Regions from separate parts of the Dorea sp. ICN-14282 genome, predicted to be linked through region 2. Evidence: riboswitches for the same ligand, from Rfam matches in the RefSeq annotation. Region 2 holds a riboswitch; the other holds the start of a gene.
What was found. A riboswitch is a leader RNA that binds a small molecule or an ion and turns the genes downstream of it on or off. The one in region 2 is predicted to bind cobalamin.
Positions count from the first base shown of each region.

Region 1: it holds a riboswitch for cobalamin, as region 2 does, so the genes downstream of both, WKT00_RS05815 (CobW family GTP-binding protein) here and WKT00_RS00145 (immunoglobulin-like domain-containing protein) in region 2, are expected to answer to the same signal.

Region 1 covers NZ_JBBKBH010000002.1:116,207-120,056, forward strand. The annotation lists gene WKT00_RS05810 (uroporphyrinogen decarboxylase family protein) at 1-589, opposite strand, end outside; gene WKT00_RS05815 (CobW family GTP-binding protein) at 619-1,536, opposite strand; cobalamin riboswitch at 1,619-1,796, opposite strand; gene WKT00_RS05820 (zinc ribbon domain-containing protein) at 1,948-3,141, opposite strand; gene WKT00_RS05825 (YARHG domain-containing protein) at 3,155-3,739, opposite strand; gene WKT00_RS05830 (zinc ribbon domain-containing protein) at 3,761-3,850, opposite strand, start outside.
Region 2 covers NZ_JBBKBH010000001.1:28,960-32,809, forward strand. The annotation lists gene WKT00_RS00135 (superoxide dismutase family protein) at 1-308, shown strand, start outside; gene WKT00_RS00140 (CD0519/CD1768 family membrane protein) at 398-1,567, shown strand; cobalamin riboswitch at 1,662-1,849, shown strand; gene WKT00_RS00145 (immunoglobulin-like domain-containing protein) at 2,034-3,850, shown strand, end outside.

The DNA.
Region 1 (3,850 bases), on a different contig from region 2:
TCTTAGGCCCTAGGATATTCACCCCACCAGAAGAATCCGCATAACTGATCAACTCCACACCATACTTTTTCGCTTCTTCCATGAATTTTAAAACTTCATTTCCAAGCTTCCAAAACACCTGCTTCATTACTTCTGGTTTCTTTCTCATTCCTTTGAATACATATCTTGCATCAATCAATACATTTAAAATTGTAAATGGACCAGACACTTCCAAAACCACATGCTCCCCCATCTCCCGAAGTTCTTTACACGCCAGCAACACCTCATGGATTCTGCCTGTAGAAAAATCAATCTCCGGCAAATTCAGAAGTTCTTCTACATCTGTATAGATATATTCTTTTGCTCTTGGTCCCGTCTTATCATTTCCATAATTAATAATGCCGCCCAAAGCCTCAGCCTCTACCGTATGACAAAATGGTAATTCACAAAACCCCGCGCCGTCATACTCCTTTAATGCTTTGGACAATTTTGCCATCGTATCCGCATGAAGATACGCATCTGGAAATGTAAGTCCCAGTCCTTCTGTCACCGCACCACTAATCCCCGCAGAATTATCATAGGTACAATTAAAATCTTTGATCTCTCTCATAGATTTCTCCCTCCTTCATTTACATGGATTTATTCTACCCCAAACAACTGTCTGACTTTCTCCTCATCCAAATCACAGCCAATCACAACTGCTTTTTCACTCAAATGCTTCCTTTCATCTGCCGGACATTCTTCATAAGAGAACGGCGTATATTCAAAATGAATTCTTTGTCCCGCCACACTTAAAATTCCCTTTGCCCGCAGAACCTGTCCTGCATCCTGGCACTTAAACGCATTCAATACCGCATCAAACTGCTCTCTTGAAAATTCCGACACTTCTTCTACCGCAACACTGGAAAAGACTCGCTCTGCCGGAAGCGCTGGTTTTGGATGACCGCCCGACATTTCTTCATAATCCTCCGCCGCGTCTACCAGTGTTTTTAATTCTTTTCTTCCAAATGTCCGATAGTCCTCACGACAGATCACCGCTTTCGGATTCTCCCCACAAATTTCATCAAGAAGACGATTCCATTCTTTTTCCTCCACTCCTTCCATATTCGTCGGCAGAATCAATCCCGCATGCTGAATCTGATCCAGGTAAAAATCTCCAAAATCTTCTCTGTACTCTTCAAAACTTTTCACATCTACCATGGCAATCAGCTTCGTAATCGTCAGATCAATACCTTCCTTTTCTCTTGCCTTCTGGCATGCTTTCACGATATCCGAAAGCCGTCCCACGCCGGAAGGCTCAATCACGATCTGATCTGGAGAAAACTTCTCTGCAATCTCTTTGATCCCCTGTCTAAAATCAATTGCTAAACTGCAGCAGATACATCCCGCATAAATTTCTCGCACTGGAATATCTTCCTGAATCAGTTCGCCGTCCAGTCCCACTTCACCGAATTCATTTTCAATTAACACCGTCTTCCCGGCAAGCGCTGGAAGATAGTGATTCAAAAATGTTGTCTTCCCAGCTCCTAAAAAACCCGATACCACCTGTACTTCCATTTCCTATTCTCCTTTATATTATATTCAATAAAAAAGGTGCAAAAAAAGACAGTGTATACACTGTCTTTTTCCCACCAAAAAAAAATCCATTTCATATACAGCAGGTTTCCTGACTTGATCTCTTCCTTAGATTCCGCCTTCCCTTTTCACAAAGTGGCTATCTGAAATCCTCGTCCTTCTTACAGTAGAGTGGGCTGTTTCGGATTTTCACCGAATTCCCTTTTAAACGCCTTCGCGTCACTATATATGATACACAAGTATCATATCATATATATTCCCGATGTATCCAATCGATAATTTCCATATAAAAAGTTTTTCTATTGTTATTTTCTATAAGCAAAAAGATAAGGAGCAAATCTTTCTGATCTGCTCCTAACTCTATTGATACTTTCTGTAACTTTTTCTTCAATTCTAATTATAGAATGGACTCAGATCAATGGAATACAACTTCCATCCATCCCCATCCTTAATATATCTTAACTTGCTGGACGCCTGACCTTCATCATTCTCAACTTCACCACTGTCCTCCCAGTAATAGTTGGTATAACAGTAGTAATAGTCTCCTTTTATCTCGACTTCAATCACGGACTGCTCTTCACCTTCTACTACTTTAGAGCTTGTCTCCCCATTGGATAAGGTATACTCATTCGGTACAATATCGGTATCGTCTCCATCAAAATTATAATCTCTGGCATGTTCAAACTCCTCAAGAGCATCTTCCTTGCCCTCATCAGCCATGTCTTCAAACACCTTCACATCGCTGAATCGCTGATTGGTAACAGCCCCCTTCATAATTTCCTGCCAGTCTTCCAGCGCCTGCTCCGTCACTTTTTCCAAGACCTTTTCATTGTAGCCGCTTTCCACCGGAACCGGCTCACCCTCAGTCGATGTAACCAGCATCTTGACCGGATCAATCTCTTTTCCTGTGACTTCCACATAGTGCGTTGGTCCAAAAACCGGCGAAATCGTATAGACATCCATACCTTCCATCTCATGTGACGGCTTTTCTGTGTCAGATACGTTGATCTTATCAACCAGAACTTTCGCCCCCTTCGGAACAGCAATGGAATACTTCTTGGTTACAAAGCCTTCCGCCTTTACCTTCCAGTTCAACCCTTTTCTCTTCAACTTCAAATCCATCTTTTCTTTGGATTTTCCAACATTATAACGCACGCTGATTTTCTGGCTGGAAAATCCTCCGGAACGCTTTGAAATATTCGTAATTTCAAAATCTTCCGCTTTCTCTCTTTCCTCTAGAGACTGCGCTGTTACAAACGCTTCCTTTGTCATAAAATCTCCGGACTCCTCTACCAGTATCGTGTCATAGAATCCGCCCCAGTTCTGTTCCAGCAACGTTTCCACGTAACGCTCTGCCACATGTTTTGCACTGTACTGCACATTGTAAACCACAAAAAAGATTACAATCGACACCAAAAGTACCGCCAGCTCTACTAACAGAATCTTATCTTTCTTTTCCCATGCCTTTTTTTCTTTTTTCTGAGGTCTGGAAAGAGGCGCCTCTTCGTGCTGGTTCAATCTCGCACCACACTTTTCACAGAATCCTGCTCCATCTGCATTTCTTGTTCCACATTCAGGACAAAACATCCTCTTTCACCCCCTACTCGTATTTTTTAATCATTTCGATATTAGCCTGCTCCACATCACTGAGTCTGGATGTAATATCTGCATCAAACTCCTGCGGTGATATGGTTCCATTATACCAGTCTTTGCTTTCAAAATACGCTTTTAAATCTTCATTTTCAAACATACGTCCATGTCTAGCAAAGATCTCATTTCTGGCCAAATACAAATCATAAGCAGACAATCCTGATACATCCGCATCCGTCAGTAGCTTTGTATCGCTGTCTGGCAAAACATAATCTCCAGATTCTGCTCCGGCGTTCTCCTTTTTTAACTCATTTTTCGCCGAAGATGCTCCGTCCTGTGTAAACTGATATTTTTCATCCAGTCCCTTTACCAACACTTTTTCTTCTTTTTGTTCCTGCGTCATCACCGCCCGCGCCTTACTGATTTCATTCTTGGAGACTTTTGACTTTGCTTTTCCTGCTATGCCGGAACCCGTAACCCCCAGAAAAATGCTTCCTCCCAGAAATACTGCAATCAGAATTCCTGTTATCAGAATCGGAACTGACACGGTATGGTGCTGTTTCTGCCTCTTTGCCGTTTCCCTTTTTTCACTCATTCCATTCGCCTCTTTCGCTCTTTACATGAAACTAATCGGAATCACCCAGTCTCCATCCAGCTTCACTACCGGAATTTCCTCCACGACTGGTTCTCCAAAATCCTCATCCTC
Region 2 (3,850 bases):
TTTTGGGCTTTCACATTCACGAAGGTGGAAGCTGTACAGGAAGCCCGGAGGAAGCGTTCGCCTTTGCAGGAGGACATTTAAATCCAGAGAAAGAGCCGCATCCGAAGCATCAAGGAGATTTGCCGCCTCTTTTAAGTCATCGGGGAATTGCGTGGATGGAGGTCTATACAGGAAGGTTTTATCCGGAAGACGTTATTGGGAAAACCATTATCATTCACGATTGTCCTGATGATTTTCGGACGCAGCCATCCGGAGGAAGTGGCAGGAAGATTGCCTGCGGAGAGATTGAGGGCTGGGAAAAAAGTTAAAACGGCATTTGTATATTTTTCGTTTTTGTGTTATGATGGTTTTCGTCATTTTCTTAACGAGCAAATCAAATAGTACAGAAAGGAAGAATATGGAAAACAGAAAAACAAAAAACGCAGTCAGTTTAGAAACTTTTGTATTTCTTGTTCTGTTTGGAGTCGGAGCAGCCACCATCGGTATGACGATGGGGGGCGGAAATATGATGAAAACCCTGATGGCAACAGCGTATGAACTTCTTTTGGATACGGTGTTTAATATTATGGCAATTGCAGTCATTGCCGGAGCGCTTTCCGGAATTTTTTCGGAATTCGGGGTGATTGCACTTTTAAACAAACTTCTTTCGCCGTTGATGAAGCCACTTTATAATTTACCAGGTGCAGCGGCAATCGGAGTAATGACGACTTATCTGTCTGATAACCCGGCGATTTTAAGCTTGGCGGAGGATCGGAATTTTAAAAAGTATTTTAAGAAATTTCAGCTTCCGGTGCTTTGTAATCTAGGGACTTCTTTTGGAATGGGACTGATTGTCACAACATTTATGATTGGTCTGAATTCTGATGGAGAGAAGATCGGTCTTGCAGTTTTGATCGGAAATATCGCTGCAGTGATTGGAAGCATTGTCAGTGTCAGAATGATGATGCACTTTACAAAGAAGGAATTTGGAACGACGGAATATTGTATTCCTCTTGATAAGAATGAAAATATGGATGATCTGCTGAATAAGAGAGAAATTCGGGACGGCGGTGTTGGACGGCGCCTTTTAGAATCCATGTTGGAAGGTGGAAAGAATGGTGTGGATGTCGGCCTTGCGATTATTCCGGGAGTGCTTGCAATCTGTACCGTTGTAATGATTTTGACGAATGGTCCGTCTGCAGACGGGACATACACAGGAGCAGCTTACGAAGGTGTTGCACTGCTTCCGTGGTTGGGAGAAAAACTGGATTTTATTCTGAAACCATTGTTTGGATTTAGTTCTGCATCTGCGGTTGCAGTTCCGATTACTGCACTTGGAGCAGCTGGGGCAGCCATCGGACTGGTGCCGAATATGCTTGCTTCCGGAGCGGCTCATGCAAATGACGTTGCAGTATTTACCGCAATGTGTATGTGCTGGAGCGGATATTTAAGTACCCATGTAGCAATGATGTCTTCGCTGAAAGTCAGCAAGATGACAGGAAAGGCGATCGTCAGTCATACTATTGGCGGTTTATGTGCCGGAATTGTGGCAAATTTCCTGTTTCAGTTACTGTCTATGATCGGATAGAAGCTGTTCGAAAAACATATGGGAAGAATTTGTAAATGCCGAAAATTGGCATGAAAAAGTGAGAAAAGAATTTGACAGACGATGCCGAAGAAGATACAATAAAAAAGATACAGGTTCTGTATGTTACAGATGAAAAGGGAATGCGGTGAAAAGCCGCAGCAGCTCACTCTACTGTAAGGGATGGCGAACGCCAAAGACCACTGTCAGAATAACGTATGGCGGGAAGGTGGCAAGTAGATAAGAAACCCAAGCCAGGAGACCTGCCTGTAATTATTGTAAAATCTTTCGGTGAGGATAAGAGGATACGCAAAGGAAGAGGTCTCAGTTAAAAATATAGGAAAGAAGAGACATTCTTGTGATGTGTAGTGGTTGCCGAAAGGCAGCCATTTTTTTCTTTACAGAGAAAATCTGTGGGGTGAAAAGCAGCTCAATTCTGTTCTTCGTACGAAAGTAGAATGGAGAATCAATGAAAAAGAGAAGAGAGAAAAGAAAGAGGTTGTCAGGCCTTTTCCTTGCAGCACTTTTGCTGCTGGGAAGCGTGGCTAATGCAGGAAGTGTGCATGCTGGTGATCAGACGCTTACAGGCTATGGAATGACGGTGACACTTCAGATTGAAGGGTATGGCCGAACGGTAGAGCAGGGGATGAAGATTACGATGCCGGATACATACCACACCTTTGCAGACTATGGTCTGGAAGGAGTGCCGGAACCGGCAGAACCTGGTTATACGGTGCTGCACGTAATGGCGGAATATTGTGAACAGCAATATGGAGAAGGAACAGCACCGGACCTGATTCAGGCAGACGGGGGATACGTTTCAGGATTCCTTGATCTTCCGGAAGAGTCAACTTTAATGTTTCTTAGAAACCATGAAAGTCTACAGGTGGGAGCGCAGGAGCAGATGGTACAGGAAGGGGATCTGCTTTCTGTAGTGGATATCTGGGCGAGCAGTGATTGGTCATTTGGTGGCCAGTATGGGTGGTTTGCACAGGAAAATATGACGGCAGAAGCGGGAGAACCGGCTGCGATTCAGTTAAATACCACACCTCTGATGTGGAATGAAGCTTCCAATCCTTCTGGGGCAACCATTCAGGTGAAAAATGCAGACCAGGAAGTTGTGGCAGAAGGGAATACTGGAGCAGATGGAATGGCATCGGTGGTAGTTGCAGAAGCCGGAAGCTATACGGTGACGGCAAAGCGCCAGAATGCTTACTATGATAAAAAGGGAAATTATGCCTGGGATCTGGTTACGCCTCACGGAACACTGACCGTGACGCCGGGAGAGATGCTAACAGATGCAGAGGCTGTTAAACAGACGGTGGAAGCCTTGAATTTGGGCGATCTTAGCCAGGTGACGAAGGACTTAACTCTTCCGTTGGCAGGAAAGCAGGGAACGCAGATTACCTGGACGAGCTCGGATGAATCCTGTATTCGGATCGAAGGAGAGACGGGGAAGGTGACCCGTCCGACAGGAGAGGACCGAATCGTGACTCTGACAGCAGAAGTAAAGAGAGGCAGCGAAGTCGCTTCTAAAAAATTTGAGGCAACGGTGATAGGAACGGCGCTGTTTACAGAGCTTCATACAGATTATGGGAAGCTGGTTTATGAAAAGGGGATTCAAGAATATACCCTTTACGTGCCGGATGGCGTGAAAAAACTTTCGATTAGCGGAACAGCTGAAGAGGGTGTCAGTGTTGTAAAGTTGAAAGTACGAGGTGAAAAAGGCGAAGAAAAGACGGAGACGGTATTGGCGGTCGTAGATCCTAAATTTGAGAAAGAATCCTGGTTGGTGAATCAAAGTGGAGCAGAGCTGACACCACAGGATATCGTGATAGAAACCATGGGAGCTGTGGCTGGAACGGTTACGCTTCATGTGAAGCGCGGAAATCCGGCGGATCCACTTCCGGATCTTCCCCATGACTGGGGACAGCATTTGGGAAATCAGGGAAACAATGCCGTTATTTCTGTGGAAACTCCGGTGAAGGATGCAAATCTTATATGGAAAAGCAGCAACAAGGGAGATGCATTTTTTGGAAGTGCAGGATATCCGATCTTGGTAAATGAAAAAGTTTACGTGGCGAGAAACGAAGAAATACAGATGCTGGATAAGGCAACCGGCGAAGTAGTAAAAAGTACGAAGCTAAAGAAGCAGACCGGTTGGTATTCCTATATTTCATATGGGGATGGAAAAATTTTTGTTCCTCTGGCAGATGGAAGTGTACAGTGTTTTGATGCACAGACATTGAAGTCTTTATTTGTTACTAGTGTACCAGGGCTTGGACT